DNA from 3 places in the Micromonospora sp. NPDC048894 genome. Region 2 is predicted to be linked to each of the others. Evidence: riboswitches for the same ligand, from Rfam matches in the RefSeq annotation. Region 2 holds a riboswitch; each other region holds the start of a gene.
What was found. Region 2 has a riboswitch for cyclic di-AMP ahead of AB0C22_RS18425 (C39 family peptidase). Riboswitches for the same ligand answer to the same signal wherever they lie in the genome.

Region 1 (10,321 bases), on a different contig from region 2:
CCAGGTGCCGCTCCCGGCAGAAGGTGAGGACCCGCTCGTCGTGCGGGTCCAACTGGTGTCTGCCGGCCATGTCCGTTTCCCGTCCCGTGCGGGGCGTCGCCCCGGTTCAGCCCCGATCATGACATCATCCGCCCGGTCCGACCCTGGCCGGGCGGGGAGGATGAGGCGTCGGACAGGGCACCAGGTCGGCCGGGCAGCGGCGGCCCGGCGGCCCGACGGCGTTGGGCCAGGCGACCCAGGTAGATCAGCGCACCGGCCAGCACACCCATGTCGTCCAGGTAGATCGGGTCGGGCAACACGTCGACCGGCAGGATCGTGTAGATGAGCGCGCCGTAGAAGGCCACCTTGCCGCCCACGCCCAGCGTGCCGAGCAGCCGTCGGGTGCGGATGACCCGTACCGCCAGCAGGACCGCGCCGACCAGCGTCGCCAGCGCCAGGATGCCGCCGACGACCACGAGCGCCCACATCTCCCGGGACATGCCCGCAACGCTAGCCCAGCCCGGCCCGTCGCGCCGGATTCCGTCGCCGACCCGACGGGCCGACCGGTCGCGGTCGGGTCAGTAGGCGGCGACAGCGGCCCGGCCGCGTGCCACGGTGGGGTTCTCCCGGGTGGTTTCGGCCGACGGGCGCGGGCTGTCCGCCATCGGCAGCACCGACTCGGCCCGCTCCGGCCGGCGCTCCCGCGCGGCGAACGCCTCGTCCCGCAGGCTGCGCGCCGCCGCCCCGGCCAGGTCGGCAGCCCGCCACGCCGCCTGTTCCCGGGCGACCGCCGCCCGGTGCCGGGCGGCCAGGTGGTCCCGGGTGGCGCGGCGCAGCACCAGTTCCTGCTCCACGGGGTGCCGGCGCGGGTCCCAGCCGGCTCGGTGGGCGAGGGCGTCGTCGAGTTGCGCGTCCGACAGCTCGCCCCGGCGGTGTGCCTCCTCGGCGGCCCGGTGCAGCCAGCGCTCCCGGTCGGCGTACTCGGCCGGGGTCTGCCCGGTGTGCGGCAGCGGCATGGCCGCGGCGGCGGCGAGCCGACGCAGGTGCGCCTCGGCCGACTCCAGGGCCGTCCAGGCCGACTCGACCTCGTCCTGGGTGGCCAGCCACTCGGCCCGCAGCCGGCTCGCGGTGGTGCCCGCCCGGTCGGCCGCCACGGCGACCTCCTCGGCGTACCGGGTGTGCTCCCGGTCCTGTTCGGTGCGCTCCCGATCGTCGGGCAGGGCGGCGTCGCGGAACCGGCGGGCCACCGCCAGCCGGAACCGGTCGGGACGGACGACCAGGGCCGCGACGGCGACGGCCGCGACGGCGAGCAGGATCAGCCAGATTCCGGCGGCGGCGGGGACGTCGGGCAGGACGGCGGAGAAGACGGTCTGCATCACCAGCACCTCACGGTGGAACAACGATGTGGACGGACGGGGGCCCGGTCGGGGCGGGAGCTACGGGCGGCGTGTCCTCAACGGACCGGATCCGGCCGGCCCACCTCGGACCGGGGCGCGGTCGGGGACGGGGACCAGGAGGGCCGCGCCGCTCAGTGCCGGGGCGGGCCGCGCCGGCCGGTGGCGTCCCGGGCCGGGTCCGGCGTCGCCACGTCCAACCGGGCGGCTGGCCGGACCGTGGGCTCGTCGGCGGATCCGGCCGGCAGCGGCCGGCTGGGCCCGTGGGCGGGTCGCCCGGCACCGGGACGGGTCTCGGTGGACGCGTCGTCACCGGCGCAGGTGTCGGCGGGTAGCTCGGCCACCCGCGAGGTCACCACGAGCGGCTGGGCGGCAGCGGCGGCCGGGCCGCCGGTGGCGGCGAACAGCCCGCCGAGGCCGACGGTGAGCACCAGGGCGGTGACCGCCAACCGGGTCAGGTCGCGCAGCCTCGACACCCAGACGGGCCGGGTGGAAGCTGGGCGGATCACCCGTCCAACCTATCCCCACCCGGCCGTGCGCGCAGCGTCGGCGACCCGATCGGGCCAGTGACCCGGGCCACGGTGTGCCCTGTGGACGGACCGTTCCCAGCAGGGATACGCGCGCTGACCTGCTCCCGGATGCATCGACGGCGATGAGAATGCCGACAGTTTCCGTCCGGTCGGTCCGGGCAATTGGCCGGCGGCGCGACATCCTGCCGCGCCGGGACCGAACAGACCGGAGGAGACACCATGGGAGTACGTCGTCAGGTCGCCGCGGCCGTCGCCGTCGCCACCGCGACGGTGCTGGCCACCGCCGTACCCGCGCAGGCCGCGCCGACCGCCGTCGACACCGGGCCACTCACCCCGGTCGCCGACGTCGACGTCGAGCGGTACGCGGGCGACTGGTACCAGGTCGCGGCCATCCCGGCGATCTTCGAGATCCAGTGCTTCAAGAACGTCAAGGCCCGGTACGACGTCCAGCCCGACGGCACCGTCGGGGTCCGCAACACCTGCCAGACCATCGTCGGCACCACCAGTGCGGTCACCGGTCGGGCCCGCAGCGAGAACCCGCCGGCCGACTCGGCGTTGACCGTGTCGTTCCTCAAGCTCGGCAGCCGGTGGCTCTACCTGGGTGGGCCGAACTACGTGGTGATCGGGCTCGACCCCGACTACCGCTGGGCGGTCGTCGGTGACCCGGACCGCAGCACCGGCTTCGTCCTGTCCCGGGAGCCGGCGCTGACCGGGGCGCAGACGACGGCGGCGAAGGCGGCGCTCACCGCCAACGGCTACGACCTCTGCGACCTCCGTACCACCCGGCAGGACGGCGGCGCGCGGGCCGGCAGCTTCTGCTGAGCCGTCCCCGGGCCGGTTCTGTCGAGCCGTCCCCGGGCCGGTTCTGCTGAGCCGTCCCGGCCTGGGGGCGCGGTCTGGGTGCCGCCACCGCGCCGTGGCCCGGATGAAGCACCGGACGCCCGACGGCCCGCCCACGCACGCACCGGGGGTGGGCCGTCGACTCGGCACCGGTCACCTGGGCTGCCGCCTGGGGCGTGGTCGCCCGGGCTGTCGCCGCCGGGTTCGGTCGGGCAGGTGGGCTGATGCCTCAGGCGTCGGTCGGGTGGGCCGTGGGCCCCGACGCCTGAGTCGGCGTGGTGGGGGTGAAGAGGGCGAGCAGGGCACCGACCTGGCGGTCGGCCTCGGCGGGGTGCCGGAAGTGACCGCTCGGGTCGATCGTGTACTCGTTGCGTCGGCCGACCCGGGTACGCCGCAGGTAGCCACCGGTCTCCAGGTCCGCCACGATGGCCTGGGCGGCCCGCTCGGTCACCCCGACCTCCTCGGCGACGTCCCGCAGCCGGGCGGTGGGGTTGCGGGCGATGGCGAGCAGCACGTGACCGTGGTTGGTGAGGAACGTCCAGTTCCGGGTGCTCCCGGTGCCGCCCGTCGTCGTCGCCATGACGTCATCGTATGGCCCGTACCTGGGAGGCCCGCCGTCGGCCGCCGGGTCGACCGTGGGCCTCGACCCCTGGTCGACATCGTGGCGACCAAAGCCTGAAACGTGGATCACGAAATCTTGACGTACCTTTCGCTGCGTGTGACCGTGGGAACACGGCCGTCGTCGCCGCCGGCCGGCGTGACCAGGTGCGATTCCGGACCGAGGTGAGGCAATGGCCCCGATCACTCCGACCCAGGCGCTGGCCGAACTACAGGCGGGCAACCGGCGTTTCGTCGCCGGGGAGCCCCACCACCCCAACCAGGGTGCCAGCCACCGGGCCGCCGTCGCCGACGGCCAGCATCCCTTCGCCGTCATCGTCGGCTGCTCCGACTCCCGGCTGGCCGCCGAGATCATCTTTGACCGGGGTCTGGGTGACCTCTTCGTGGTCCGGACCGCCGGGCACACCGCCGGGCCGGAGGTGCTCGGCAGCGTCGAGTACGCGGTGACGATCCTCGGCACCCCGCTGGTGGTGGTCCTCGGGCACGACTCCTGCGGGGCGGTGCAGGCGGCCCGGGAGGCGGCCCGTACCGGCACCCAGCCCCCGGGGCACCTCTACTCGGTGGTCGCCGCCGTCGGGCCGAGCCTGCGTCGCGCCGACCAGCAGGGAGTGCACGACATCGACGGGATCGTCGACATCCACATCGCGCAGACCGTCGAGGTGCTGCTCGGCAACTCCCCGGTGATCGCCGCCGAGGTGGCCGCCGGGCGGTGCGCGGTGGTCGGCATGTCCTACCGCCTCGCCGCCGGTGAGGTCCGCCAGGTCGCGCCGGCCCACGAGGCCGCCGCTCCCGCCACCCGGGCGGCTGCGCCCACCACCGCGGCGGCCGCTGCCGTCGTACCCGGGCCGGCCGTGCCGACGGGTGTCGACGCCGTGCCGACCGGCGAGCCCGCGGCCGTCCCCGGCTGAGGCGTACCACGCACGACGAAGGCCGCCCGGCTCAGCCGGGCGGCCTTCGTGCTGGTGAGGGCCGGCTACAGCAATGACACGTGGACGTGGTCGGTGTGGTTGGAGGGCCCGGAGTACGAACTCCAGCCGTTGGCCGGGAACCAGATCTGCCGGTTCCAGATCACGTAGTAGATGCCCAACCGGTCCGAGTTGCGGATCAGGAACGCGGCGAGGTTGTTGCCGTACATCCGGGTGTCGTTGTTGTGCCACGGGCTGAAGCCGCTCTTCTGCAACGACCAGTCGCACGCCTTGCCCTTGGGGTGCTCCCACGGCCCGCCGGGGCGGTAGCAGCCGACGAACCGGTTGAAGCCGGCCCGCTTGACCTCCTTGTACATGTGCAGCGTGCGCGGGGTGATGCAGCCGGACGTGGTGGGGTCGTTCTCGCTGCACGACTCGCCGCGCCAGTCGCCGTCGGCCGTCTGGCCCGGGGCGATCCGGGCGACCGGCGAGGTGGCGTCGACCAGGCCACCGGTGAAGCCCCGACCGCCGACCAGGGCGAGCGCCTTGTCGGCCTCGGTCTTCTTCTTGGCCATCAGGTTGGTCTGCTTCTGCTGCTCACGGACCTCGGTGTCGACGGCGAGCTTGGCCTGCTCGGCACGCTTCTTGACCTTGTTGACCTCGGCCAGCTTGCCGGCGTTGACCATGTTCAGCTCGTCCAGGGCGGCGGCCCGCCGGACGAAGGTGTCCGGGGCGTTGCTCTCCAGCAGCGCCGCGACCGCGCCGACCCGACCCGTCCGGTACGACTGGGCGGCGATCTCGTTGACCTGCGGAGCCAACGCCGCCAGCTCCTGCTCCGCCTTCTCCACCTCGATGGCGTACTCGAGTTGGCGCTTCTTGGACTTCTCCAGCCGGTTCTTCGCCGCCGAATACTCCCGGTTCGTCGCCTCGATGACGTCGGTGAGCAGCTTCGGCTCCTCGTCCTCCTCGTGCCCCGAGGGGGTGGGCGCGTTGGGTGCTGCCGCCGCGGGGGAGGCGGCGGGCCCGGCGACCAGCGCCAGGGCGGCGAGCACGGCCACCACCGGAGTCCACCAGTGGCGTAGGGGTGCCGTCACAGTTGTCCCTTCCGTCGACCGCCGACCGGGTTAGCTGACGGGTTCGGGACGGAAGTGGCCCCTACCGCTGGCGCGGATTCACCCCAGGTGCTCGGTTCCCCGGCTCGCCGTACGGCGATTGGGCGGTGGCACCGCTGGCTCCGGTGGGCGCCTTCGGCGGTGACCGGCAGCGAGGTTACCCGAGAGTCGTACCGGGGATCTACGGTCACAACCCGGCAAAATGCGTATTTTCCCGATAGCGAGGGGTAATCAGTGACGCGACCGACAGCCGCGACCTCACCTCCGGTCACACAGCGCAGTGTCACCATGCGGTGTCCGTGCTCCTTTCCGGGTCTGGCCACCGTGCGGGGGCCGGGGTGGACGGTTCGCCGTGCCGGGGGCCGCTCAGCGCCGCCAGCGCCTCGGCACGGTCGGGGGCGGGGCGTGGGGTGGGCGTCGGTCCGGTCGCGTCGGCGTCGGCGGGACCGCGCCCGGCGGTGACGACGAGCGCGGCCAATCCGGTGGTCAGCGGCACCGCCGCCACCAGCCCCAGGGTCGCCACCGCGCTGCGGACGATCTCCTGGGCCAGGAACTCGCTGGTCAGGATCTGGCTCACCGGCCGGCTGTCGGCGGTGAGCAGGAGCAGCAACGGCAACGAGGCCCCCGCGTACGCCAGCACGATCGTGTTGACCGTGGACGCGATGTGCGCCCGCCCGACCCGGGTCGCCGCCCGGTAGAGCTGCAACCGGGACAGCCCCGGATTGGCGTGCGCCAGCTCGGTGACGGTGGCCGACTGGGTGACCGTGACATCGTCCAGGACCCCCAGCGAACCGATGATGATCCCGGCCAGCAGCAGTCCGTGCAGGTCCACGTCGCGCTGGTACATCGACAGCGTGGTGGCCTCCTCGCTGCCGTACCCGGTCAGGTGGGTGGCGGCGGTGGCCAGCGTGCCCAGGACGCCGGTCAGCACCAGGCTGCCCAGCGTGCCGAGCACCGCCACCGAGGTCTGCGCGGTGACCCCGTGGGTCAGGTACAGCACCACGAACATGATCAGCGCGGCGCCGGTGACCGCGATCGGCAGCGGTGCGCCCCCGGCGGAGATGCCCGGCACCACGAAGGTCAACAGGATGGCGAAGCTCGCCCCGAGGCCGGCCAGGGCGGCCAGCCCGCGCAGCCGGCCGAACGCGACGATCGCCGCCGCGAACAGGGCGACCAGCCAGAGCAGCGGCATGCCCCGCTGGTGCTCGGCGATGTGGTAGCTGCTCACCGACGGGTCGGTGGGGTCGGCCAACGCGACCAGCACCACCTCGTCGCCGACCGCCACCGTCGGTGCCCCCGGCCCCGACGGGACCGGCGTCTCGACCTGCTCACCACTGTCCGGGCCCTGCCCGACGGTGACCGTCACCGTCCCGCACGGCCCGTCGGCCGCCCCCGACGGGCCGTCGGGGGTCTGCGGGGCGGGCGGGCACGGCTCGGTCACCACCCGGGTCACCGTGCCGTGGTAGCGGGGCACCTGCTCGCCCTGGTCGATCTTCGGGGTCTCCCCCGGCCAGAGCAGCAGCGTGGCGATCACCGTGACGACGATGAGCGGCACCACCGTCATGACGAGGATCCGCCGCACCCGGGGTGGGGTGGACGGAGCGGGACGGGTGTGGTCGGCGCCCATGTGCGAGTACTCCCAACGATCCGGGACGGGATACGTGTCAGCCGGCCAGCCGGTTCATCCACGGGCGGCGGGTCGTCGGACGATGGTAGCCAGCACCAGGTCGGGCCGCGCGGTTCACGTGCTGGTGGCAGGCCCCGCCACCGCTGCGGCGGGTACGCCCGTGTCGGGTGGCCGACCCGTCCGGGCCCGCCGGTCGTCCGGGACGGCTAGCGTGGAACCGTGCGGCGGGCGGGAACGACGACGGCCGGGCGGTGGCTGCGGCTGCTGCTGCTCGTCGGCACCCTGCTGGGGCTGTCCGCGATGCACACCCTCGGCCACGACGCGCACCCGGCCGCCGGTCATCCCGCCGACGGTCGGCCGGTCGGCCACTCCACGGTCGGCCACTCCACCTCGGCGGACCGGGCCTCCGTCGGGCACGACACCCCGGTCGAGCGCCCCCACCGGACGTCCGTCGTGTCGCCGGTCATGGACCGGGGGGACCTGACCGGTCCGGTACGGCTCGCGATGGTGACGGCCCGTCCCCTCGGGTGCGGGGCCGGATGTGTGGTGGTGCTGCCCTACGAGCCGACCGGCTCACCGGCCACCGGGTGGAGCGTCTGCCTGGCGGTGCTCGGGGCGCTCACCGTGACGCTGCTGGTGCTGCTCTGCGCGGTGCGTACCAGGCCGGCCGGGGTGGCCCGTCCGCCGTCGCGGCCCCGGGAGCCGCGCGCCCCGCCACCGCGCCCGCTCGGGCTCCGGCTCGCCACGGTGTCGGTACTGCGCAGATAGGACACCCGGGCGCGGCTCCGCCGTGTCCGCCGTCCGTCTCCGTCGTACCGAAAGGTCTGCCCGTGTCCACTCGTACCCTTGCCCGTCGCGCCGCCCTGGCCGGCGTCGCTCTCACCACCGCGTCCGCCCTGACCGCCTGCGGTGGGGGCCATTCCTCCGACGGCGGCCACGGCCGTCCGGCCGCGGGCACCGCCCCGGCCGCCTCCGTGTCCGCCGGGGTCGCCCCGGCGGACGTGATGTTCGCCCAGATGATGATTCCGCACCACCAGCAGGCGGTACGCATGTCGGAGCTGGCCGGGAGCCGGGCCGCCGATCCGGAGGTCACCCGGCTGGCCGAACGGATCCGCGCCGCCCAGGCCCCGGAGATCGCCACCATGACCGGGTGGCTGACCGCCTGGGGCCGGCCCGTCCCGTCCGGCGGCCCGGCCGACGGTCACCTGCCGGGGATGGACCACGGCATGCCGGGGATGATGTCCGACGCCGACCTGGCCCGGTTGGAGGGGGCGACCGGTCGGGACTTCGACCGCCGGTTCCTCACCCTGATGATCGCCCACCACGAGGGTGCGATCACCATGGCCCGGCAGGAGTTGGCGGACGGCCGGCACGCCGGGGCCAGGGCCATGGCGCAGCAGATCGTCACCACCCAGCAGGGCGAGATCGACACCATGCGCAAGATCCTCGCCCGGCGCTGACCGCCACCCGTGAGGCGTCGCGGGGCCGGATCCCACCGGCCCCGCGACGCCGGGCAGTCCGCCCGTCCGATGCCCCGCCGACCGCAGGTCGCCGGACGGGCGGGCCGGTCAGCCGCGTTTCATCAGGCGGCCGACGGCGGCCATCATCTCGGCGGCCATCTCGTCGGCGCGGCCCTCGGCGGCCCCCTCGTGCATGCAGTGCCGGGCGTGGCCGTCGAGCAGCCCGAGGGCGACCTTGTCCAGGGCGGCCTGCACGGCGGAGATCTGGGTGAGCACGTCGATGCAGTACCGGTCGTCGTCGACCATCTTCTCGATGCCCCGGACCTGCCCCTCCACGCGGCGCAGCCGCGCGAGCAGTTGGTCCTTGCTGGCGGTGTAGCCCCGGACCGGGGTGCTCGGTGTGGTCATGGCGACCAGGATAGCGTACCCCCGGGGGGTATGCTACGGTCGCAGGGTGACGTACCCCTGGGGGGTATGTTGGACGAGTGGAGGGAAGAGCCGCATGATCACGAACTACCAGGTGAAGGGCATGACCTGCGGGCACTGCGTCAGCGCGGTCAGCGCCGAGGTGGGTGCCCTCGACGGTGTCACCGACGTCCAGGTCGACCTGGCCTCCGGCCGGGTCGCCGTCACCAGCGACCGCCCGCTGGACACCGCGTCCGTGCGGGCCGCCGTCGACGAGGCCGGCTACGACCTCGTCGAGGCGTGACGGTCCGGGGGGACCGGTGAACACACCGACCAGGCTGGGCGGATTCGCCCTCGCCCTCGCGGTGGTGTTCGGCGCGGCGTACGGGGTCGGCCAGCTGACCGGCCCCGTCACCCCGCCCGCCGAGACCCGCCACGACCCCACGAACACCCCGCGACCCGTCCCCAGCCCCGTTGGCCCGGAGCCCACCACCGACCCGACGCCGAGCGTGCCCGTCACCGGCACCGGCGGGGCCGGTCACACCCACGGTTGACCGGAGGTGCCGCGATGACCCCGAACACGTCGAACCTGCCCACCGCACCCCACCTGATCGAACTGGCCATCGGCGGAATGACCTGCGCGTCCTGCGCCGCCCGGATCGAGAAGAAGCTCAACCGGCTCGACGGCGTCGAGGCGAGCGTCAACTACGCCACCGAGAAGGCCACCGTCCGGTACGCCGACGGGGTCACCCCCGACGACCTGATCACCACCGTCGAGAAGACCGGCTACACCGCCGTCGTCCCCCCGCCGCCCACCCCCGCCGGCACGGAACCGGCCGCAGGGCCGGTCGACGAGCTGGGCGCCCTGCGGACCCGGCTGCGGGTGTCGACCGTGCTCACCGTGCCGGTGATCGTGCTGGCGATGGTGCCGGCCTGGCAGTTCACCTACTGGCAGTGGCTGTCACTGACCCTGGCCGCCCCGGTGGTCGCGTACGGCGGGCTGCCGTTCCACCGGGCCGCCTGGACCAACCTGCGACACGGCGCGGCGACCATGGACACCCTCGTGTCGCTCGGCACCCTGGCCGCGTTCGGCTGGTCGCTCTGGGCGCTCTTCCTCGGCGACGCCGGGATGCCCGGGATGACCCACCCGTTCCGGCTGGACATCGTCCGCACCGACGGGGCCGGCAACATCTATCTGGAGGCCGCCGCCGGGGTGACCGTGTTCCTGCTGGCCGGCCGCTACTTCGAGGCCCGCTCCAAGCGGACCGCCGGGGCGGCCCTGCGGGCCCTGCTCGAACTCGGCGCGCGGGACGTCGCCGTGCTGCGCGGCGGCACGGAGACCCGCGTTCCGGTCGACCAGCTCGTGGTGGGCGACCGGTTCGTGGTCCGGCCCGGCGAGAAGATCGCCACCGACGGGCGGGTCGACGAGGGCACCTCGGCGGTCGACGCCA
Region 2 (10,321 bases):
AACAAGGAACGGCGGAACCGCAGCCCCTCCCGCTCGGCCGGGGTCGGGCCGATGGCGGTGCCGCCGAGCGCCGCGTGTGCCCGCGCCGACTCGACCACCAGGGCGGCCAGCTCGTCGGGGTGCAGCGAGAAGTCGGAGTCGACCCCGCCGTCGCCCCGGTCGAGGGTGACGTGCTTCTCGATGAAGCACGCGCCCAGCGCCACCGAGGCCACCGGCACCCCGATGCCGGGGGTGTGGTCGGACAGGCCGACCGGCACCCCGAAGGCGTCGGCCAGCACCGGGATCCGGCGCAGGTTGCTGTCGGCCGGTGGGGCCGGGTAGGCGGCGGTGCAGGCCAACAGCACGATGCCACCGGCCCCGCCGTCGCGGGCGGTGCCCACCGCAGCGTCGATCTCGGCGACGGTGGCCATCCCGGTGGAGATGACCAGCGGCTTGCCGGTGCCCGCGACCAGCCGGATCAGCGGCAGGTCGACCAGCTCCGACGAGGCGATCTTGTACGCCGGGACGTCCAGCCCCTCCAGCAGCTCCACCGCCGACGGGTCGAACGGGGACGAGAACACGGTCAGCCCCCGCTCCCGGGCCCGTTCGAAGATCGGCCCGTGCCACTCGTACGGGGTGTGGGCCCGCTCGTAGAGCCGGTAGAGGTTCTGCCCGCCCCACAACTCGTGCCCGCCGGAGATGCGGAACGCCGGGGTGTCCACGTCGATGGTGATGGTGTCCGGCCGGTACGTCTGCAACTTCAGCGCGTGCGCCCCGCTGGCCGCCACCGCGTCCACGATCGCCAGGGCCCGCCCCAGGTCACCGTTGTGGTTGCCGGACATCTCCGCCACCACGAACGGCTGCTCGCCGGCCCCCACCAGGTGCGGCCCGATCTTCACTGTCGTCGTCATCTGAGACCCCTGTTCCTGTGCTCGTTGCTCGTGTCCCGGCGGGCACCCCGACGCCGGCCGGTCACCGGCTGCCGCGACCCGCGAGCGCGTCCCGGTCGGCGGGGGAGTCGTGGGACGGCCCGACGACCGGCGGCACCGGTTGCGGCACAGCGGCCGGGCGGCACAACCACCCCGCCAGCCGGTGCGCCTGGCGCAGCACCGCGTACGCGAGGTAGGCGTCCCGGCCGACCAGCCGGTGCTTGAGCCCCGCCACGCCGCCCGGCCGGGGGTAGCCGCCCGGCGGCAGGTGCCGGCGGTGGTGCGCGGCGATGCGGTGGAAGAACTCGCGGCGCAGGTGCGGGTGCAGCCGGCCGTCGTTGCCGACCACCACCAGCATGTGGTTGATCATCAGAGTGAACAGCTCGCCGCGCAGCCGCTCGTCGGGATACCGGCGGGCGACCCAGTCGAACAGCCTGTCGTACTGGGCGAAGGCGTCGAAGTGGCGACCGCTGCGGGTGGAGGTGATCGCGCCCTGCCGACCCTGCCGGTAGAGGTAGCAGACCCGGTCCAGCACGGAGATCCGTTCCGCGCCGATGAGCAGCGGGTTGCTGAACGGGATGTCCTCGTACCAGCCGGGGTGGAAGCGCAGTTCCAGGTCGACCATGAACTCCCGGCGGACCACCTTGTTCCACGCGGTGTGCTGCACCCGCAGCAGCCCGGGTCGGTCGGCCAGCCGGACCACCCCGGGGATGCCGCGTAGCAGGTGACTGCTCGCGTCCACCTCCCGCCGGCCGTCCTCGCTCACCCGCAGGTGGTCGAGCATCAGCACGTCGGGGCGGTGCGCCCGGAGCCGGTCCAGCACCGCCGCGATGGTGCCCGGCGGCAACCAGTCGTCGCTGTCGACGAACCAGACGTACTCCCCGGTGGCCACGTCCAGGCCGGCGTTGCGGGCGGGACCCAACCCGACGTTGCGGGTCAGGTGCATCGTGCGTACGCCCGGATGCTCGGCCGCGTACGCGCGCAGCAGCTCACCGCACCGGTCCGGCGAGGCGTCGTCGACCGCGACGATCTCGACCGCGCCCGCCGCGTCGGCCGGCACGTCCGTGCGCACCGAGTCGAGGCACTGGTGCAGGTACGCCTCCACCCCGTGGACGGGGACGACGACGCTGAGCAGCGGGGTGGGCGCGGGCTGGTTGACCACCCCGCCACCCTGGTGCACGGGTATGGACGGCCACGGAACGTGACGTATCCGGCGGAGATGGAGCTGCTGAACAGCGGCCGAGCGGCAGGTTAACGGTTCAGCATCCGCCGTACCGGTGCGCCGACCGCCCGCTTGACCCGGGCCCGCAGCCGCTGTTCCCGCAGCTCCCGCACGTCGTCGCCGAGCGCCGCGTTACGGTCGCGCAGCCACTGGATGCGGGCCAGCAGTTCCTCGGGCGAGGTGGCCCCGGCGGGCCGGACCGCCGGGGGGAACACCGTCTCGCGGACCTGCGCGTCGAACCGGGCCGCGCTGTCGCCGTCGTCGAACGCGTTGCCCAGGTCGTGCCGGGCGAGGAACGCGCGCAGCACCTCGTAGCGGGCCCGGTGCCCGGTGTTGAGGGCGGTGTAGTCGGCCTCGGCATAGAGCTGTGCGGCGTCCACGTCGGCCGGCACGTCCTTCATCAGCCGGTGCGGGATGTCGAAGTACCTGGCCAGTTCCAGGGTGCGCGAGTCGTGCGCGAACAGGTAGCCGGGGGTGCCGGAGACCAGCGCGGTGATGGTGCCGTGGATGCGGGTGCCGAACGCGAAGTCGAAACCGGCGAGATAGTCCATCCAGGTCCACGGGTCGAGGAACATCCGCACCTTGTCCTCGGTGAACAGCGGGTGCGAGGTGTGCACCGGGATGGCGCTGGTCTTGCCCCGGTCCTCGGGGGCGTCGCCGTAGAGCAGGGTGCCCAGCGTCTTGAGGTCCTGCGGGAGGTAGCGCAGGTTGGGGTAGCGGGCCTGGTGCGAGGTGATGATCTTCGCCATCGACTTGACGTACGGGGAGACGGTCAGCGCCACCCGGGCGTCGGGCGGCAGGGCCGGCGCGGACTTCTCCACCCGGAACCGGTCACCGTGCAGGAACATCGACGGGCAGCCGATCACGTCGACGGCGGAGAAGCCCAGCGTGTTCAGGTACCGCGCGGTGATCTCCCCCCGCACACCGATGCTCGGCCCCCGCTCCAGCGCCGCCCGGACGAACCGGCTGACCACGTCGTCGATCGGACGCAGGTACTCCCGGTCTCCGGTGACGTCGGTCTGCACGCCGACCCCGAACACCACCACCGGGATCCGCAGCCGCTCGACCAGCTTCGTCATCAGCTCGATGCGGTGGGCGTAGCTGCGCCGGAACGCGTTGGCCAGCGGGATGACGTACACGTCGTACTGCTCGTTGATCCGGTCGGCGTCGCGCAGGTCGACCTTGAACTCGGTCGACGTGATCCGCGCGGTGGAGGTGCGCAGCAACTTGTGCGCGGCGTGACTGAAGACCAGGTTGCCGTTGTTCTCCCCGATCCAGTTCCCCTCGTATGCCTCCTCCGGGCCGCGTACGTCGAACGGGTCCTTCTTGGCCCGCATCAGGATCCGCTGGTGCACACTCTGCTCCGTTCCTCGTTCGCCGGGCGTGCCTGCGACGGGCCGCGCCGGTCCGCCCCATGGGCGCGCGCCGACACCGACGGGTCCCGCGATGTTAGGGCAGTGGAGGGATTTCGTACACCTTCCGCACATCCGCACCACCCCGGCGCGTCACCCGCGGTGGGGTGGTGCCGGTAGGGTGCCCCGGGTGACCAGCGTGCCCACCCCCGCGTCCCCGGCGCTGAACCGGCTGCCGTCGCTGACCGGGCTGCGGTGGATCGCCGCCATGCTGGTCTTCGGCTACCACGTCGGCACCATGCGGATCGTCACCCAGCCCGACGCCAGGGCGGTGGTCGACTGGCTGTTCACCCTGGGCCTGTCCGGGGTGCAGTTCTTCTTCATCCTCAGTGGCTTCGTGCTGGTCTGGTCGGCCCGCGACGGCGACCGGCGGCGGGACTTCTGGCGTCGCCGGCTCGCCAAGATCTATCCCAACCACGTGCTGACCTGGGCGGCGGCGCTGCTGGTGATGTGGTGGTTCGCCGACCCGGTGGTGCCGCGCGCCGCCCTGGAGAACCTCTTCCTCGTCCAGGCGTGGGACCCCACCCCCGGCTATTTCTACAGCATCAACAACGTGAGCTGGTCGCTGTCCTGCGAGCTGTTCTTCTATCTCTGCCTGCCGCTGGTGCTGCCGGCGATCCGGCGGGCCCACTCCGGCGTGCTCTGGGCCGTGGTGGTGGCGGTGCCGCTGGTCATCCTGGCGCTCTGGCCCGGTCAGCAACTGCTCCCCGAGGGCAGCAACTGGTGGTTCACCCAGGTCTTCCCGCTGGTCCGCTCCACCGAGTTCTGGCTGGGCGTCGCCGCCGCCGAGCTGCTGCGCCGGGGCCACTGGCGGGGGCCCGGCCTGCCGCTGGCCAGCCTGCTGTTCGTGGTCGTCTGGGTGGCGGCGCACTGGATTCCGGCCGAGATGTGGGCGGCGCTGCTGTCGGTGGCGTACATCCTGGTCATCCCGGCGGCGGCCCGCGCGGACGTGCAGGGCCGCTGGTCGCCGTGGCGGCACCGCACCCTCATCTGGCTCGGTGAGGTGTCGTTCGCCTTCTACCTGGTGCACGTGCTGGTGATGATGACGGTGCTGCGGCTCACCGGGCACTGGGGTGTGGGGCTGCCCGGCTGGTCGGGGCCACTGGCCGTGCTCGGTTTCCTGGTGCTGAACCTGGCGTTGGCCGCCGCCCTGCACCGCTTCGTGGAGACGCCGATGATGCGCCGGCTCGCTCCCCGCCGCCGTACCCCACCCGTGCCGGCCGCCCCCGACGCCGCCCGCGGTGCCGCTGTCCCCGACGCCGCTGCCCCCGGTGCCGTTGTCGGCGGTGGGGCGCCGGCCGGCGTCGCCGCCGCCGGTGGGGTTCGGCCGGACGACGCGGCCGGCAGCGGCGGTGTCACCGTGCCGGGGCCGCGGGCTGCCGGCGACGGGCGGCGTGCCGGACTCCCCGTCGAGTACGTCGGACCGCGCGACCCGCACTGACCTCCCCGCCCGGCCGTCCGGACCAGGTCCACGGTGGTGGGCGCGGCGACACGCCCGGCGGTGCTGCGGGTCGGTCACCCCGGCGGTAACGTGGACATATGCTCCCGGCCGCACTCACCAGTCCGCTGTGGTGGGTCGCCCGCTGGTGGTCCCGGCTGCTGACCGGCCTGGCTGTCGCGATCGCGTTCGCCGTCGCCGGCCCGTCGCTGCCCGGCCCGGCGTCGTTCGACCCGGGGCCGGCGGCAGCCGCCCTGCCGGTCGACGCGTCGCTGTCCTTGCACGCGGCCGGAGCCCCGGCCACCCCGACCGGCATCCGCAGCGGTGGGCAGGAGGCCGACCCGGCCGGCGTCGCCGCAGATCGGGCCGTCGCCGTGGTGCTCGCCGTGCCGGCAGCGGACCGGGCCGCCGTGGTGCTGGCCGTGCCGACGGCAGACCGGGTCGACGCCGTCGTGCCGGCCGGCGTCGCACGGAGCGCCCCGCCCCCGGCGCTGCCGGCCGGTCGAACACCCGTCGCCACCGCCCCCCGGGCACCCCCGGCGGGCTGACCGCCCACGCGGGGGCCGACCCACCCGCGACCGCCTCCGCCACGCACCACACCCGCACCGTCCGGCCGGATGTTCCCGCCGCCGGTACGGCCTCCTCTTCCGCATCCCGCCTGCGAGGTGTCGACCGTGAACACCGTGCTCTCCCAGTTCCTGATCGAGGTCCCGACCGCCACCGTGATCTGGTCCGCGCTGCTCGTCCTGGCGCTGACCGGGATCACCATCCTGGTGGCCCGGCCCGAGCGGGACCAACCGGCCGCCGCAGCCACTGCCGCCGCGCCGGCATCCGACGCCCCACCCCCCGTCGCCGACCTGCGTCGCTACGCGGAGGAGGTGGCCGTCGCCGCCTCCGGAGCCGCCCGGAGGGCCCGCCACCACCGCGTGGCCTGGCTGGCGGCCCACGACGCCCTGGAACGGGCCTGGCAGGCGTACGACGAGGCGGAGACGCTGGCCCGCCGGTTCACCGGTGCCCGGGCGCTGCCCAGCCCGCGTACTCCCCGCACGCCCGCCGAGTACGCCGGTCGGGAGCGGTGGCTGCACCAGGAGGCCGTGGCGGCGCACTGGCGGGGAGAGTTGTCGGTGGAGCGGCTGCGGGACGTCTTCGCGCACCGCGACGGTTGGGACCCGCGTCGGCACCCGGTCGAGCACGAGGTGATGCTGGCCCGCGCGGTCCGCGAGGACCGGCGTACGGCGTACCGGGCTGCGGTCGGGCGGGAACGGGCGGCGTGGCGGAACGCCGAACTGGCCGCCGAGGCGGCCCGGTCGCTGGCTGCCGAGGCACACGCGGCGGCGCAACGGTGGCGGCCGACCCGGGTCCCACTGCCCCGTCCGGCGACGTCCGCCACCCGCCCGGCCCCCGCCACCCGCTGGCGTCCGGCCCGGGTCGGCTGACCCGGCCGTCAGGTCGGCCGGCCGCTGGTTGGCGAAGCCGGACCGGTCGTCGGGTCGGCGGGTCGGCGGGACTGAATTGTTATCTGCGGGTTGTGGGTGCCGTCACTGCGGGTGGAAACCGGACACCTGGTCACAGTCGGTCACATCGACTGCGACGATCATCGGTGGTCGGTGCCCCGCCGTCCGGGTTTTCGCCTGGACGCGCCCGGGCGCTCCGACCGTCCCACGCGTGGCGGGTCAGTGCCCGAGTGCCCCGAAACTGACTCGTCCAGCCCATGTTTGTGCAGCTCAACGGGCTTGGCGAGGGGGGAAACCGGCCAGTAGTGTCGCTGCGGTCCGGTGCGGTTTCCGATCGCAAGAGGCGACGCCGTGCCGACCCGCTCAATCGTGCCAGTCACGAACCGGGGACCCACACGCACCACTTGGGGTGAATCTCCGGGCCACGGCCCGGGGTAGGGCGATCTTCCCGCCCGAATCCGTCAGCTAACCCGGTCGGCGGCAAAGGAAGGAGTTCCCTCCTCGTGCAGCATGACCCCACCCCCTCGGTAGTTCCTCCACCTCGGTGCCGGGGCACCGCCGGACCGTCGCGCCCGACGCGCTGACCCGGCTCTGTGCCCCGCCGCCCGGCCCCTGCCGGGCGAGCCGCCGATCCGCCCGGCCCCCCGTCGGGCGGTCCCTGCCGAACGAGCGGCGCAACACCCGATCCGCGCGTGGCGTGTCCGCCGCGTGCCGATGGGTTGTGCCCGCCGCCTCGCCCCGTGGAGGAACACCCTGTGAAGCACCACATGAAACGACAGCTCCGCCTACTGGGCATCCGACGCCCGTACCGGATGGTCGTCGGCTCGGCGGCGGTCCTCGTCCTGGCCGCCGGTGGCACCGCCCTGGCCGCCGGGGTCGACGACGCCCCGACCGACCAGCAGCGCGCCACCGCCGTGGCCGAGACCGCCCCCCGCCTCGACGACGTCGCCAGCCGCGCCCAGGCCCGGGTCGCCGTCCCCGCCCCGACCAGCCCGTCGGCCACCCCCTCGGCCAGCCCGTCGGCGAGCGACGCCCCGTCGCCGCGCGTCACCCGGGCGAAGGCCAGGGCCACCGCCGACCCGGACCTGACCCGCAAGGCGGCCCCGAAGCCGCCGTCGTCGAAGGTCCTGCGCTACGACTACCAGGCCCAGACCACCTACTACTACTGCGGCCCGGCGGCGGTCCGCAACGCGCTCAGCGCGGCCGGCATCGAGCGCGGCCAGGACGACCTCGCCGCCCTGTTGGGCACCACCGAGATGGGCACCAACTCGGCCGAGGACACCACCCGGGTGCTCAACGCCGTGGTCAAGGGTGACCCGTACCGGACCAGGATGTTCGCCGGCACGCCGAGCGACGCGCAGATCGACCGGCTGCGGGCCGACGTGGTCACGGCGGTCGCCGACAAGCGGGCCGTGGTCGCGAACGTGGCCGGGGACGCCACCGACCTCGACGGCGGCTGGCACTCCTTCCCCGGCGGCCACTACATCGCCGCCGTGGGCTACCGGGACAACGGTCGTACCGTGCGGATCGCCGACTCGGCCGACCCGTCGCTGCCGGCCTACTGGGTCAGCGTGACCACCCTGGCGAACTGGATCGCCACCCGGGGCTACTCCGCCTGACCGAGCCACCCCACCCGCCCCGGCCGCCCGACCACGGGTGGCCGGGGCGGTTCGCTGTCCCAGGGTCGACCCGGCCGGCCGGACGAAGATCGTGCTCGAACATGGTTGTAGTGGCCTCCTCGCAGGAGGCCACTACAACATGGATCGAGCACGATCTTGCCGACGGAGGCGGGCGCGAGCGGAGGCGAGCGGGTGCGGGCGGAGGCGGGTGCGGGTCAGGTGTGGGGGGAGAGGGGGGCGGCGGGGGCACGGGGGGTCGGCGGGGCCCAGCCCGGTTCCAGCTCGCGGCGGGCCGCGGCCAGGAAACCCTCGGCGTACGCGTCGGCGGGGAAGTCGCCCAGGTAACGGCGGCGGGTCTGCCAGCGGGCCGCCGCCAGCGGGTCGGTGTCCAGCAGCCCGGTCAGCACCTCGTCCAGGTTGGCCATGTCCCGGCGCAGCACGTAACCGGAGCGGGCCAGCGGGAACCGGTCCAGGAACTCGTCGCCGTCGACGCCCAGGTCGGTCACCGCGTACGGCTTGCCGGAGTAGAGGTAGTCGGAGATGACCCCGGAGACGTCGGAGACCAGCGCGTCGGAGCGGTTGACGCACTCGGTCAGGCTCAGCTCGCGGCTGGCCGCCGCCCCCCACAGGTGCTGCCGGCCGGTGCGGGTCCGGTCGGCGGCGAGCAGTTCGGTGAGCCGGGCCAACTGCCGGGCCGAGGCCGGATTCTGCCCGGTGTACGGGTGGGCGCGCAGGATCACCGTGGCCCCCCGGTCGAGCAGCCGGCGCAGCAGCGGCTCGGCCACCGGCAGCGAGCAGTAGTTGGCGTCGGCGTGGTGGCCGGTCCAGGTGGGGGTGTAGAGCACGGTCGGGGCGGTCAGCGGGCGGGCCTCCCGGCGTACCTCGATGGCCTCGACCTGCGGGCGGCCGACCACGACGAACTTCTCGGCGGGGATCTCCACCCCGGCCCGCGCGTACCGCTCGATCGCCGCCGGACCGGCCACGAAGATCTTGTCGAAGATGGCCGAGACCGGGTTGGCGCTGGGGGCCTTGTCGCTGTCGCCGTGGTGCAGCTGCACGTGGGTGAGCTGGGTGAACCGGATGCAGTGACTGTTCTTCGCCCCGTGGTTGACATAGAACGCCACCCGCAGGCAGGGCACCAGCGCCTCGTCCATCGCCTTGAGGGTGGGGCAGTAGACCACCGGGGCGCTCGTCGCGGCGGCGATCGTGGGCAGGAACTCCGGCTCCCGCAGCAGCACCAGGAACGGCCGGCCGAGCCGCTCCAGGTAGGGCAGCCACATGGTGACCTGGTATTCCGAGCCGGGTGGGGCGGAGAAGTAGAGCAGGAACTCCGGCTGGTGCGCGCGCAGCGCCCGGGTCACCGGGCCGCCCCCGCCCGACGGCCGGAACCGCCGCCGGGCCAGGTCCAGGCCGACCGCACCGCAGCCGGCCGCGACCACCAGCACGACGACCAGCGCCAGCACGGCAGGCAGGGCGAACGCGGCGGCCACCGCCACCACGGCGAGCAGCCCCAGCAGTACGCCGCCGAGCCGGGCGGCGACCAGCGGGGTCCACGCCCGCACCGGCAGGTTCGCCGCCCGGATCTCCAGGTTGCCGGCATCGCGCAGCGGTCCCACCAGCAGCACCAGGCCCAGCAGCAGCAGCGCGGTGAGCGCCAGCACCGGGTCGAACCCGTCGTCGAGCCGGCGGGCGTAGCCGACCAGGATGCCGGCGGCCAGCAGCACCGTCTCGGCGACGATGTCGGCGTCGGGGCGGACCCGACGTTCGTAGCCGGCGGCGGCCAGCGCGGCCACCGCCAGGGCCAGGCCCCAACCGGTGGCCCCGGTGAACGCCACCACCAGGAAGGCGACCACGGCCAGGCCGGTGGTCAGGCACCGTGCGATCAGTTTCCTGACCAGCTCACCACGCATGTCGTACCGTCTCCGGGGGTCGGGTCAGCCGGCGTCGACGCCGCTGGGCAGCCGGTCCTGCTCGGCCGCGGTCGGCTGGGCCGGCACCGGGGCCGCCTCGCCGGGGGCCCGCCGGACGTCGATCACCTGACCGGTGAGGTCGGAGATCAGCACGTCGAGCGAGGACTGGGCGACCGTTTCGGCGGCCAGCAGGGTGTGCTCCGGCTCCTCACCGAACGCCTTGGTACGCATCGGGGTGGCGGTGCGCTCCGGGTTGATGCAGTTGACCCGGACGCCGTACTCGGCCCACTCGTCGGACAGTGCCTGGGTCAGGTTGACCAGCGCCGCCTTCGTCGAGGAGTAGAGCGCGTACTGGGCC
Region 3 (10,321 bases), on a different contig from region 2:
TCGGCGCTGAACCCGACCAGGATCAGCCCGCCGAGCCGGTACTTCGCGATCATCTCGGCCGGGGTGTCGACCCCGGCGAGGGCCTGGTTGCCGGTGGCCGATCCGGGCGTCACCGTCGTCGCCGAACTGCCGTACGCGTAGGGCATCAGCACCTGGCCGACCAGGTCCTCGTCGGCGAGCGTGCCGGCCAGCGCGGCGGCCCGACCGGCCGGGTCGTCGGCGGTGGGTGCCGCGACGGTCGGGCTGGCTGTCGGGGCGGCCCCGGACAGGGCCGGCGCGGGAGCCTGCCCCTCCCCCGCGCATCCGGAGGCGAGCAGCGCGGTCAGGGCGGCGACAGCGACGCCGGCACGTCGCGAGGAGTTCGGCACCCGGCCCATCCAACCCGCGCCGGAGATCAGCGGCAACCCGACCAGGTCAGGCGATGGGTGGAGGATGCCTGTCCCCGACCGGGTGTCCGGCTGACCCGCTCTCCTGGCCGTCGGACGGCCGGTCCGGGTGAGCAGACTCACCCACTTCAGGCGCCGCTGCGGTCAGCCAACCCGGGTGAGCAGGGTCACCGGCGCACCGTCCCCGGCGTACCGGTAGGGCTCCAGCTCCGCGTCCCAGGCCGTGCCCATCGCCTTGTCCAGGGCGTGCGCCAACGCCTCCGGGCGTACCGACGCCATGATGCTGCGCAGCCGGTCCTCGCCGAGCTGGATGTCGCCGGCCGCGCCCACCGCGGCCCGGAACAGGCCCCGGCCGGGCACGTGCATGAAACGCTCGCCGTCCGCGCCGGTGCTGGGTTCCTCGGTCACCTCGAAACGGATCATGGGCCACTGCCTGAGGGCAGCAGCCAGCTCGGCACCCGTCCCCGGCCGGCCGGTCCATCCGCACTCGGCCCGGCGGGCGCCGGGATCGACGGGCTGGGCCGTCCAGTGCAGGTTGACCGGCGCGGCAAGGACGCGCGCGATCGCCCACTCGACGTGTGAGCACACGGCGAGCGGGGTCGAGTGGACGTATACGACGCCACGCGTTGGCACGGTGACCTCCCGGAGAGCGAGGTGCGTCTTCCCCTACGACCTCGACCACCCGAGTGGCTGTTGCCACACATGATGACTCCTGTGACGGATGGTGCGCCAGGGAATCGGAAAATTCGCCGGCGGGAAATACCCGGACCGGTGACCCGGTTGTGCTCTCCGACGGCACGGTGAGCTGCCAGGCACCGTGGTCGTGTATATTTCTCTGGGCGGTTCTGCGCCGTCGCACCACTTCGCGGGCCGACGATCCAACCGGGCGTTCGATGACCCACCTGGGCGTTCGACGATCCGACCGGGCGTCACCCGCTACAGCCCCCGGACGATCCCCGTCCTCCCGTACGTCTTGCAAGGAGCATCTCCGTGGCAGGCAACACCTCTAAGACCGCGCGCGCGTCAGTCCGGGCCGGCCAGGCTGGCCAGGGTGGCGCCCTCAGCGTGCTGGGCGAGTTCAAGTACCTCATCCCGCTCAACGGCGGCAAGCACGCCTACGTGCGGAACCTGACCAACGGCAAGACCGCGCACCTGCGTACCGACTCCGACGCCTTCGTCGAGGAGATCCGGACGCTGGCCACCGCCGGCCACGCCGCCAAGATCCGCGCCGAGATCAACAACCTCGCCGCCACCCACCCGGACCACGGCTGGGACAAGACCGAGAAGCGTCTCGTCGAGGCCGGCGTCTTCGAGGGCTGAGCCCTCACCGAGCACATCTGGAACCGCCCGTCGGGTCACCCCGGCGGGCGGTTCCTCTTTCTCGTCCCCTCACCGTCACGGCGGGATCATCCTCATCCCGCCGTGACGATCGCGCTGCGCCCATGATCGCGCTGCGATCATGGGCGCAGCATGCGGCCCCTGGGGCAGCACGCGGTCCCCGGACAGCATGCGATCATGCGCAGCATGCTGCCTCCCGGGCAGCAGAGCGGGACAGCACGGCGGCGGGGCGGAGCAGCACGGCGGCGGGGTGGGGTAGCGCGGGGACGGGAGTCAGGGGTCGAGCAGGGTGACCTCGCCGGTGTCCAGGGCGTACAGGGCACCGACGACGTCGACATCGCCCGTGCCGACCGGGCCGGCCAGCAGGTCGTCGGTGCGCAGCGCCCGCACCGTACGCCGTACGTGCCGACGGACCGCCAGGGGATGGACTGCCGGGTGGTGCGCGCCCACCTCGACCACCGCCGGGGCGATCCGGTCGACGAGGTATCCCAGGTCACCGCCGGGCCGCTGCCCCGTGCGCAGGCTCTGCACGGTCGAGGCGACCGCCCCGCACCGCTCGTGTCCGAGCACCATCACCAGCGTCACCCCGAGCTGGTCCACCACGTACTCGATCGAGCCTCGTACGGCCCGGTCCAGCACGTGCCCTCCGGTGCGGATCACGCAGATCGAGCCGAAGGTCTGATCGAAGATCGCCTCCAGCGGCACCCGCGAGTCGATGCAGCCGAGCAGCACCGCGTAGGGCTGCTGGTCGCCGGAGGCGACGGCTGCGGCGGCGGTGACGTCGTGGCCGTGGATCGGTCGGCCGCTGACGAAGCGCCGGTTGCCGGCGAGCAGCTCTGCCAGCGCCGCCCGGGGCGGACGGACGGACCGGGGCGGCCCGCCAGGCCCCACAGGCCCCACAGGTCCCGCAGGTCCCGCAGGTCCCGCAGGCGACGACCCGACGGCACCCACGGATGCCACCGGAGACGACCCGACAACGCCCGCACGTGCCACCGGAGACAGCCCGGCAGCGCCCGCAGGTTCCGCTGGAGACGACCCGACAGCGCCCACGGGGGCCGTTCGGGGAGGCCGGGCCGCTCCGGCGGGCGAACGGTGCATGTCTCCAGACTGGCCGTCGGGGCGGCCCCGCGCGGGGCGGTCGGGAATCTTCTCTCCACCACGGTTGGCGTGGTCTGATGTCGGGTAGCCGGTGTTACCGCCGGGTCACACCGGTGAATGTGTCCCGGTGGCCTGGGGAGGTGGCGATGCCGGATCAGCGGGAGTTGCGGCTACCCGACGAGGTACGACTGCATGTCGAGGTGAGTGGCCCGGCGGATGCCGAGGTCACCGTGGTCCTGCTGCACGGCTGGACGCTGGACGGTCGGGCCTGGCACAAGCAGCTCGCCGACCTGCGCAGCCGGTTCGGCGACCGGGTGCGGGTGGTCGCCTACGACGCCCGGGGGCACGGCCGGTCCAGCTGCATGGCGCTGCGCACGGCGACCCTGGCCCAGCTCGGCGACGACCTGGCGGCGGTGCTGGACGAGGTGGCCCCGGCCGGGCCGGTGGTGCTGGTCGGGCACTCGATGGGCGGGATGACGGTGATGGAGTACGCCCACCGGCATCCGGTCCACTTCGCCGCCCGTACGGCCGGGCTGGTCTTCGTCTCCACCACCGCCGAGGGGCACACCCACACGGTGTACGGTCTGTCGCCGCGGATCGCCCGGCTGATCCGGCTCGCCGAGACCACCGGGGCGGGGGTGCTGGCCCGGTGCGGCTCGTGGCGGCCACCTCGTCCGCTGCTGCGCGCCCTCGCGCCGAGCATCCGGTGGATGCTCTTCGGTGACCGGTGCTCAGGCTCCGACATCCGCCTGGTCACCTCGGCGGTGGCCCGCGCGTCGCTGCGCTCGATCGGTGGTTTCCGCGCCTCGATCGGTGCCCAGCACCGGCTGGCCACCCTGGCCGCGTTGGCGCACCTGCCGGCGGCGGCACTGGTCGGTGACCGGGACCGGTTGACCCCGCCGCCGTGCGCGGAGTCGATCGCGGCGGCGCTGCCGGCCACCGAGCTGACCGTCTGCCCGGGTGCCGGGCACATGCTGATGATGGAACGCCCGGACGAGGTGAACGCCGCCCTCGCCGGGGTGCTGCACCGGGTGTTGACCGCCGGCCGGCGAGCCGGGCGCGACCCTGCGGACCAGGTCACGGCCGTCGCGCCGCCGCCCGGTCCTCGCCGGCCCGCCGTCGTCCCGGCGAGGACCGGGCCGACCGGCTGAACCGCCGGGCGGCACGCGGTTCCCCGCCCCCGGCCACCTCCGCCCACTCCCCCGGTCGGTCCGGGACGGGGAAGGACCACCGGCCGGAGGCCCCGTGGAGGTGGTGGAGGTCGCCGGACGGGTATCGCCCCGACGCGGGGTGGGTGGGTGCCCGTACCCTCATTCCGCCTGGCATGCACCCGTGCCCGGCGTCGCCGTCGCACAGGAGCCGGTACGTTGACCGACCAGACCACCCTGGAACAGGAGATCGCCGCCGAACAACGGCATCTCGACCGGGTGTACGCCCGGCTCGCCGAGCTGCGTCGCGCGGCGGCCCGCGCCGAGCGGGACGGCTACCGGATGGCCGGGGTCGGCACCTTCGGTGCGCTGGTGGAGCGGGACGCCATGGTGTTCCACGCCGCCCAGCGGCGGCACCTGTTGGACGCTGAGCACGAGGGGCTGGTCTTCGGCCGGCTGGACCTGCGCGACCGGCAGGTGCTGCACGTCGGACGGCTCGGGGTGCGCGGTGACGACGCCGAGACGCTGGTGGTCGACTGGCGGGCCCCGGCCGCCGCCGCCTTCTACCGGGCCACTCCGGCGGAGCCGCTGGGCGTGGTGCGGCGGCGCACGATCAGCTCGTCGGACGAGAAGGTCACCCGGATCGAGGACGACCTGCTCGACCCGGAGGCCGCCCCGCCGGACATGCCGGTGGTGGGTGACGGGGCGCTGCTGGCGACCCTGTCCCGGGCGACCGGTCGGGGGATGCGGGACATCATCGCGACCATCCAGCGGGAGCAGGACGAGGCGATCCGCTCCCCCGGTTCGGGGGTCACCATCGTCTCCGGTGGGCCGGGCACCGGGAAGACGGCGGTGGCCCTGCACCGGGCGGCGTACCTGCTCTATGCCGACCGCAGCCGGTACGGTGGCGGCGGCATCCTGGTGGTGGGCCCGTCGGCGGTCTTCGTGGAGTACATCGCCTCAGTGCTGCCGTCGTTGGGTGAGGAGACCGCCACCCTGCACTCGCTGGGGTCGCTGTTCCCCGGCATGTCGGCGACCCGTACGGACGGGCCCGAGGTGGCGGCGGTGAAGGGTTCGCTGCGGATGCGTCGGGTGTTGGAGCGGGCGGCCCGGGACGCGGTGCCGGACGGCCCGCAGGAGCTGCGGCTGCTCTACCGGGGGACGCTGCTGCGGTTGGAGCGGCGTGAGCTGGACGGCATCCGGGACCGGGCGTTGCACCGGGGGGCCCGCCGTAACGAGGTGCGCCGGGTCGGCTTCGACGGGGTGCTCGCCGCGCTCTACGCGCAGGCCCGTCGGTCGGCTGTCAGCGGGCTGCCCGAGCAGCGTGCCTTCGAGGACGAGATCATCGAGCGGCCGGAGTTCCGGGAGTTCCTCAAGGCGTGGTGGCCCCGGCTGCATCCGCGGCACGTGCTGGGCTGGCTGGCCCGCCCGGACCGGCTGCACCGGTACGCGGCCGGCATCCTCTCCCGGGCGGAGGTCGGATTGCTCGTCGCGGCGTACCGGTCGTTGGACGTCGAGGGGCTGACGGTGGCCGACATCGCCCTCCTGGACGAGTTGGACGCCCTGCTGGGCCGGCCGGTGCGGCCAAAAAAGGCGAACCGGGACCCGTTCCAGCTGGCCGGCGGTGTGCGGGAGCTGAGCACGTTCGGTGAGCGGCAGCGCGCGGCCCGGGCGGCGGCCCGGGAACGGCCCGAGGACTACCGGGACTACGCGCACGTGGTGGTGGACGAGTCGCAGGACGTCTCGCCGATGCAGTGGCGGATGGTCGGCCGGCGTGGTCGGCTCGCCTCCTGGACGGTGGTGGGTGATCCGGCGCAGACCGCCTGGACGGGCGACCAGCAGGAGTTGGACCGGGCCCGGGACCAGGCGCTGGGCCGGCGGCGGCGGCACCGGTTCACGCTCTCCACCAACTACCGCAACTCGGCGGAGATCTTCGCGGTGGCGGCGGCGGAGATCCGCCGGCTCTATCCCGACCTGGAGTTGCCGAGTGCGGTGCGGTCCACCGGGGTGGAGCCGGTGGCGCTGCACGTGCCGGCGGCGGAGCTGGCCCCGGCGACGGTGGACGCGGTGGACGCGGTGCTGGCCGAGGTGGCCGGGACGGTGGGCGTGATCACGCCGGTGCCGCGCCGCGACGAGGTCGCCGGCTGGTTGGGCGACCGGGGCGGGGCGCGGCTTCAGGTGGTGACGAGTCTCCAGGCCAAGGGCATGGAGTACGACGGGGTGGTGCTGGTCTGCCCCGGGGAGATCCGGGCCGATCCGGGCTCGGGGGTACGGACGCTCTACGTCGCGTTGTCCCGGGCCACCCAGCGCCTCACCACCATCGACCCCACCGGCTGAGCCACCGGCCCCGATCGGCCCGGCCCCTGGTCGAGGGCCACACCGAACGCTTCTGGGTCGTCGGCGACCCCGCTGTCGTGCTGGGTCGACGGCCCCTGCTGTCGCTCCTGGCCGAAGGCCCGGCTGTCACTTGCATACATAGCGATGTGAGCATAGATTGGATCGGGTCCGCCGCGGCGACGGAAGGTGTGGACGTGGGCGCAGGTCATGACCACAGTGCGACGGTCAGTAACGCCGCACACCGGCACCGCGGTCGGCTCTGGGCGGCTTTCGGACTGCTCGCCGTGTTCATGGTGGTCGAGGCGGTGGCCGCGTTCGGCACCGGCTCACTGGCCCTGCTCTCCGACGCCGGCCACATGTTCACCGACGTCCTCGGCATCGGGATGGCCCTGGCGGCGATCACCGCCACCCGGCGGGCCACGCAGGACCCGCAGCGCACCTTCGGCCTCTACCGGCTGGAGGTGCTCGCCGCGCTGGCCAACGCCGTCCTGCTCAGCGGGGTGGCGATCTACGTGCTGATCGAGGCGGTCCGCCGCTTCGGCGAGCCACCCGAGGTGCTGGCCGGCCCGATGCTGGTGGTGGCGGTGCTCGGCCTGCTCGCCAACCTCGTCGCGTTCGGCCTGCTGCGCGAGGGGGCCAAGGAGAGCATCAACCTGCGCGGGGCGTACCTGGAGGTGGTCGGCGACCTGCTCGGCTCCCTCGGCGTGATCGCGGCGGCGCTGCTGATCGCCGGCACCGGCTGGTGGTGGGCCGACCCGGTGGTCGCCGTGGCGATCGGCGTGTTCATCCTGCCCCGCACCTGGCGGCTCGGGCGGGCGGCGGTGCGCATCCTGGTGCAGGCCGCCCCGGAGCATCTCCCGGTGACCGCCGTACACGACCGGTTGACCGCCGTGCCCGGCGTCGCCGAGGTGCACGACCTGCACGTCTGGACACTCACCTCCGGCATGGACGTCGCCTCGGCCCACCTCACCCTGGCCGGCGACGCCGAGGCCGGCACCGTGCTCGCCGCCGCCCGTGGTGCCCTGCGGGAGGACTTCCACATCGAGCACGCCACTCTTCAGATCGAGCCCCGAGCGACCCCCGGAGCATGCGGCCCGACCCACTGGTGACCCCGACTGCCGCCCTGCGGCCGGGCCGCCGCCCTGCGACCCCGGCCGCCGTCTCGTGCCCGGTGGTCGGGCCCACTCTCCGGGAATCGCGCTGTAGATCAACGGCAATTTACGCCGTTCACACCTTTTGGCAGTATTCACTCTCGTACCCTCAGTCACGAGGTAGGCAGCTGTCCCACGCGTACCGGTAGGCTCGGCTCCGGCCACCGCCAGGCGGCGCCCACCGGCGCCGGCAGTGGCCGCCGCCTAATCGCCCACCAGGGCGAACCGGGGAACCACGTTCCTGGGGTGCATCCGCGTCAGCGGTAGGGATCTTCCGTCCCGAACCCGTCAGCTAACCCGGTCGGCGGCTGACGGAAGGACATCACATGCACGTACGCACCACCACGCGACTACTGGCCGCAGTCGTCACGGCGCTCGCCCTGGGCGTGTCGTCCGCGCCGTTCAGCCCGGCCGTCGCCGCGCCCACCACCCTCCTCGCCGCCCCCGGCGACGACGAGGAGGGCGGCACCCCGGCCCTACGCGACCAGCTCGACGCGGCCAGCAAGGGGTGGCTCGACGCGAAGACCGCCCTCGAGCGCTCCACCCGACGTCAGCAGGAGTTGGACGGCCAGCTCAAGGCCATCGAGGCCCAGCTGGTCACGCAGACCGGCAAGGTCGGCGAGATCGCCGGAGCGGCCTACCGCACCGGCCGCCTCGGGCCGATGTCCGCCCTGCTCAACAGCAACAGCCCCGGTGGCTTCATGGACCGCGCGTCGGCGTTGGAGACGGTCGCGGCCCGGGAGGACCAGGAACTGCGCAAGATGATCGAGACCCGGGACCAGGCCGCCCGGACCCGGGCCGCCGTCAGTCGGGAGATCACCGAGCAGCGCAAGCAGGTCGCCACCATGGGCAAGCGGAAGGATCAGGCCGAACGCGCGCTGGCCGTGGCCGCCGCCGACAAGCCGGCCCCCACCTCCTCCAACGACTCCGGCAGTTCGGAGGGCACGTCCAGCAGCAACGCCAAGGGGGCGCCCCGTAACTCCGACGGTTCCTGGCCGTCCGAGTCGTGCAGCGTCAACGACCCGACCCCGGCCAACGGCTGCATCACCCCGCGTACCCTCAACGCCCTCCAGCAGGCCAAGGCGGCCGGTTTCACCCGGTACGTCTCCTGCCACCGCCCCAGTGGTTCCGGTGAACACCCCAAGGGCCGCGCGTGCGACTTCGCCGCGCAGAAGAACGGCTTCGGCGGGGTGGCCAGCGGCGGCGACCGGACGTACGGCAACAACCTCGCCGCCTACTTCATCCGTAACGCCGACCGGCTCGGCGTGCTCTACGTGATTTGGTTCAAGCGGATCTGGCTGCCGAGCAGCGGCTGGAAGGCGTACAGCGGGGGCAACGGCGACCCGTCCAGCGACCACACCAACCACGTGCACCTGTCGATGTACTGAGCTGGCCCGGTGGCCCGTCCACGACGGGCCACCGGAACACCGCCGACAGCCAACCGGAAGACCGCCCGACGGGCCACCGGAACACCGCCCGACCGCAGGGTCGGGCCCGGTGTCGCAGGTCGGCCCCAGGTCAGCCGGCGGCAGACGGGTCGCCGGCCCGGCCGTCCAGCACCGCGCCGAGCCGGCTGGCCAGCCCGAGGTGAGCGGCGCGGGCCTGCCGGAAGGCGTACCCGAACAACGGTGCCGGCGCGGCGAGGGTGATCTCCACGTCGATCCGCAGCAGGTCACCCTCCGTCCGCAGCCGGGTGTGGTTGCGGACCGTGGTGCCCGGCTGCTGTCGGGCCACCGTCACGATCTCGTCGTCGCCGACCTGCAGGACATCCGCCTGATAGGTGACGGGAAACCGCAGCGGCCCCAACTCCAGCCGATCGGTGATCGCATAGCTGGCCAGGGCGCCCGGCCGGGCGGGCAACCGCCGCACCCGGACGATCAGGGGATGCAGTTCCTCCTGCCGGGACAGGTCGCTCAGCAAGGCCACCGCGTCCGCCTGTGCGCAGCGCGCCTGCACCGTGTAGCTGAAGCTCTCCCGCCGGACCACCGGGCCTCCTGACCGTCGTCGGTCGCACGATCGTGCCGCACCCGGGACGGACTGGCAACGTCCCAGGCCAGCGGGCTCAGGCGGGGCCGGTGGTGCGGTCAGGCGCCCGGCAGCACCTCGGGGGTGGCGGCACCGGCGAAGTATGGCTCCGGAGCGCCGAAGAGACCGAGCAGACCGGTGACCCAGAGCTGCCGGTGCACGAACCGGCTCGGTTCGGTGACGATCAACTTGACCCCACTGACCTCGGCGGTCTGGAACCCGGCGACCATCGCGCTGATCCCGACGGAGTCGATGAAGGTGACCAGTCGCATGTTGAGCTCGATCCGGGCGGGCCGGCCCTTGGCCAGCACCTCGGCGATCGCCTCACGTACCTCGTAGGCGGTGTCGACGTCGATCTCGCCACGAGGGGCGATCTCGATGACACCGGCCGGCAGGACCGACTTCACGATCGACAGGCTCACGCGAGCACCTCCACTCGCCCGTCCCCGGGCGCCTCATCAGTACGCGGGCCGCGACCGAGAGTATTCCTCCGACGGCCTCGGTCGCCACCCCTCGGGATGAGCAATTCGCGGATCCGGACGGACCGGGCCGTCCTTTCCCGCACCGTTGCTGGTCCTGTTCTCTCCGACGAACGGCTCAGCTGGGCCGTTCCAACCGTCCCAGAGTAGCGGTCCGGGTCCACTCCGAGCCGGATGCGGAGGGTCGGGCGAGCCCCGTCCGGCCTCCCGGCGCTGGTTGTGCCCGGTGCCTAGCCTGGGCGAGAGATGGGTCACCACGATCGAGGAGACGGATCGATGCTCAAGAGACTGCTCGGCCTGGCCGGCGTCGGCGCACTGCTCGCTCTCGTGCTCGCCTGCGGCTTCGGCGGTGGCGGGGA

Region 1: another riboswitch for cyclic di-AMP. It lies ahead of AB0C22_RS03225 (hypothetical protein); the one in region 2 lies ahead of AB0C22_RS18425 (C39 family peptidase).
Region 3: another riboswitch for cyclic di-AMP. It lies ahead of AB0C22_RS15765 (hypothetical protein); the one in region 2 lies ahead of AB0C22_RS18425 (C39 family peptidase).

Annotation. Positions count from the first base shown of each region.
Region 1 is NZ_JBEZFY010000001.1:674,008-684,328, forward strand. It holds gene AB0C22_RS03190 (TIGR03618 family F420-dependent PPOX class oxidoreductase) at 1-70, opposite strand, end outside; gene AB0C22_RS03195 (YkvA family protein) at 117-479, opposite strand; gene AB0C22_RS03200 (hypothetical protein) at 558-1,355, opposite strand; gene AB0C22_RS03205 (hypothetical protein) at 1,508-1,882, opposite strand; gene AB0C22_RS03210 (lipocalin family protein) at 2,123-2,725, shown strand; gene AB0C22_RS03215 (helix-turn-helix domain-containing protein) at 2,973-3,323, opposite strand; gene AB0C22_RS03220 (carbonic anhydrase) at 3,535-4,269, shown strand; gene AB0C22_RS03225 (hypothetical protein) at 4,335-5,360, opposite strand; cyclic di-AMP (ydaO/yuaA leader) riboswitch at 5,364-5,495, opposite strand; gene AB0C22_RS03230 (YibE/F family protein) at 5,662-7,005, opposite strand; gene AB0C22_RS03235 (hypothetical protein) at 7,225-7,773, shown strand; gene AB0C22_RS03240 (DUF305 domain-containing protein) at 7,836-8,465, shown strand; gene AB0C22_RS03245 (metal-sensitive transcriptional regulator) at 8,574-8,873, opposite strand; gene AB0C22_RS03250 (copper ion binding protein) at 8,968-9,174, shown strand; gene AB0C22_RS03255 (hypothetical protein) at 9,191-9,424, shown strand; gene AB0C22_RS03260 (heavy metal translocating P-type ATPase) at 9,439-10,321, shown strand, end outside.
Region 2 is NZ_JBEZFY010000007.1:341,497-351,817, reverse strand. It holds gene pseI (pseudaminic acid synthase) at 1-890, opposite strand, end outside; gene AB0C22_RS18450 (glycosyltransferase) at 952-2,070, opposite strand; gene AB0C22_RS18445 (polysaccharide pyruvyl transferase family protein) at 2,160-3,485, opposite strand; gene AB0C22_RS18440 (acyltransferase) at 3,673-4,983, shown strand; gene AB0C22_RS18435 (hypothetical protein) at 5,082-5,528, shown strand; gene AB0C22_RS18430 (hypothetical protein) at 5,655-6,416, shown strand; cyclic di-AMP (ydaO/yuaA leader) riboswitch at 6,785-6,929, shown strand; gene AB0C22_RS18425 (C39 family peptidase) at 7,202-8,053, shown strand; gene AB0C22_RS18420 (CDP-glycerol glycerophosphotransferase family protein) at 8,269-9,963, opposite strand; gene AB0C22_RS18415 (bifunctional cytidylyltransferase/SDR family oxidoreductase) at 9,988-10,321, opposite strand, start outside.
Region 3 is NZ_JBEZFY010000006.1:261,270-271,590, forward strand. It holds gene AB0C22_RS15730 (glycoside hydrolase family 3 N-terminal domain-containing protein) at 1-377, opposite strand, end outside; gene AB0C22_RS15735 (DUF3145 domain-containing protein) at 531-1,019, opposite strand; gene AB0C22_RS15740 (hypothetical protein) at 1,377-1,706, shown strand; gene AB0C22_RS15745 (carbonic anhydrase) at 1,998-2,615, opposite strand; partial or broken gene AB0C22_RS15750 (alpha/beta hydrolase) at 2,969-3,859, shown strand; gene AB0C22_RS15755 (AAA family ATPase) at 4,190-6,307, shown strand; gene AB0C22_RS15760 (cation diffusion facilitator family transporter) at 6,502-7,416, shown strand; cyclic di-AMP (ydaO/yuaA leader) riboswitch at 7,650-7,781, shown strand; gene AB0C22_RS15765 (hypothetical protein) at 7,785-8,846, shown strand; gene AB0C22_RS15770 (SRPBCC family protein) at 8,977-9,444, opposite strand; gene AB0C22_RS15775 (STAS domain-containing protein) at 9,543-9,905, opposite strand; gene AB0C22_RS15780 (hypothetical protein) at 10,239-10,321, shown strand, end outside.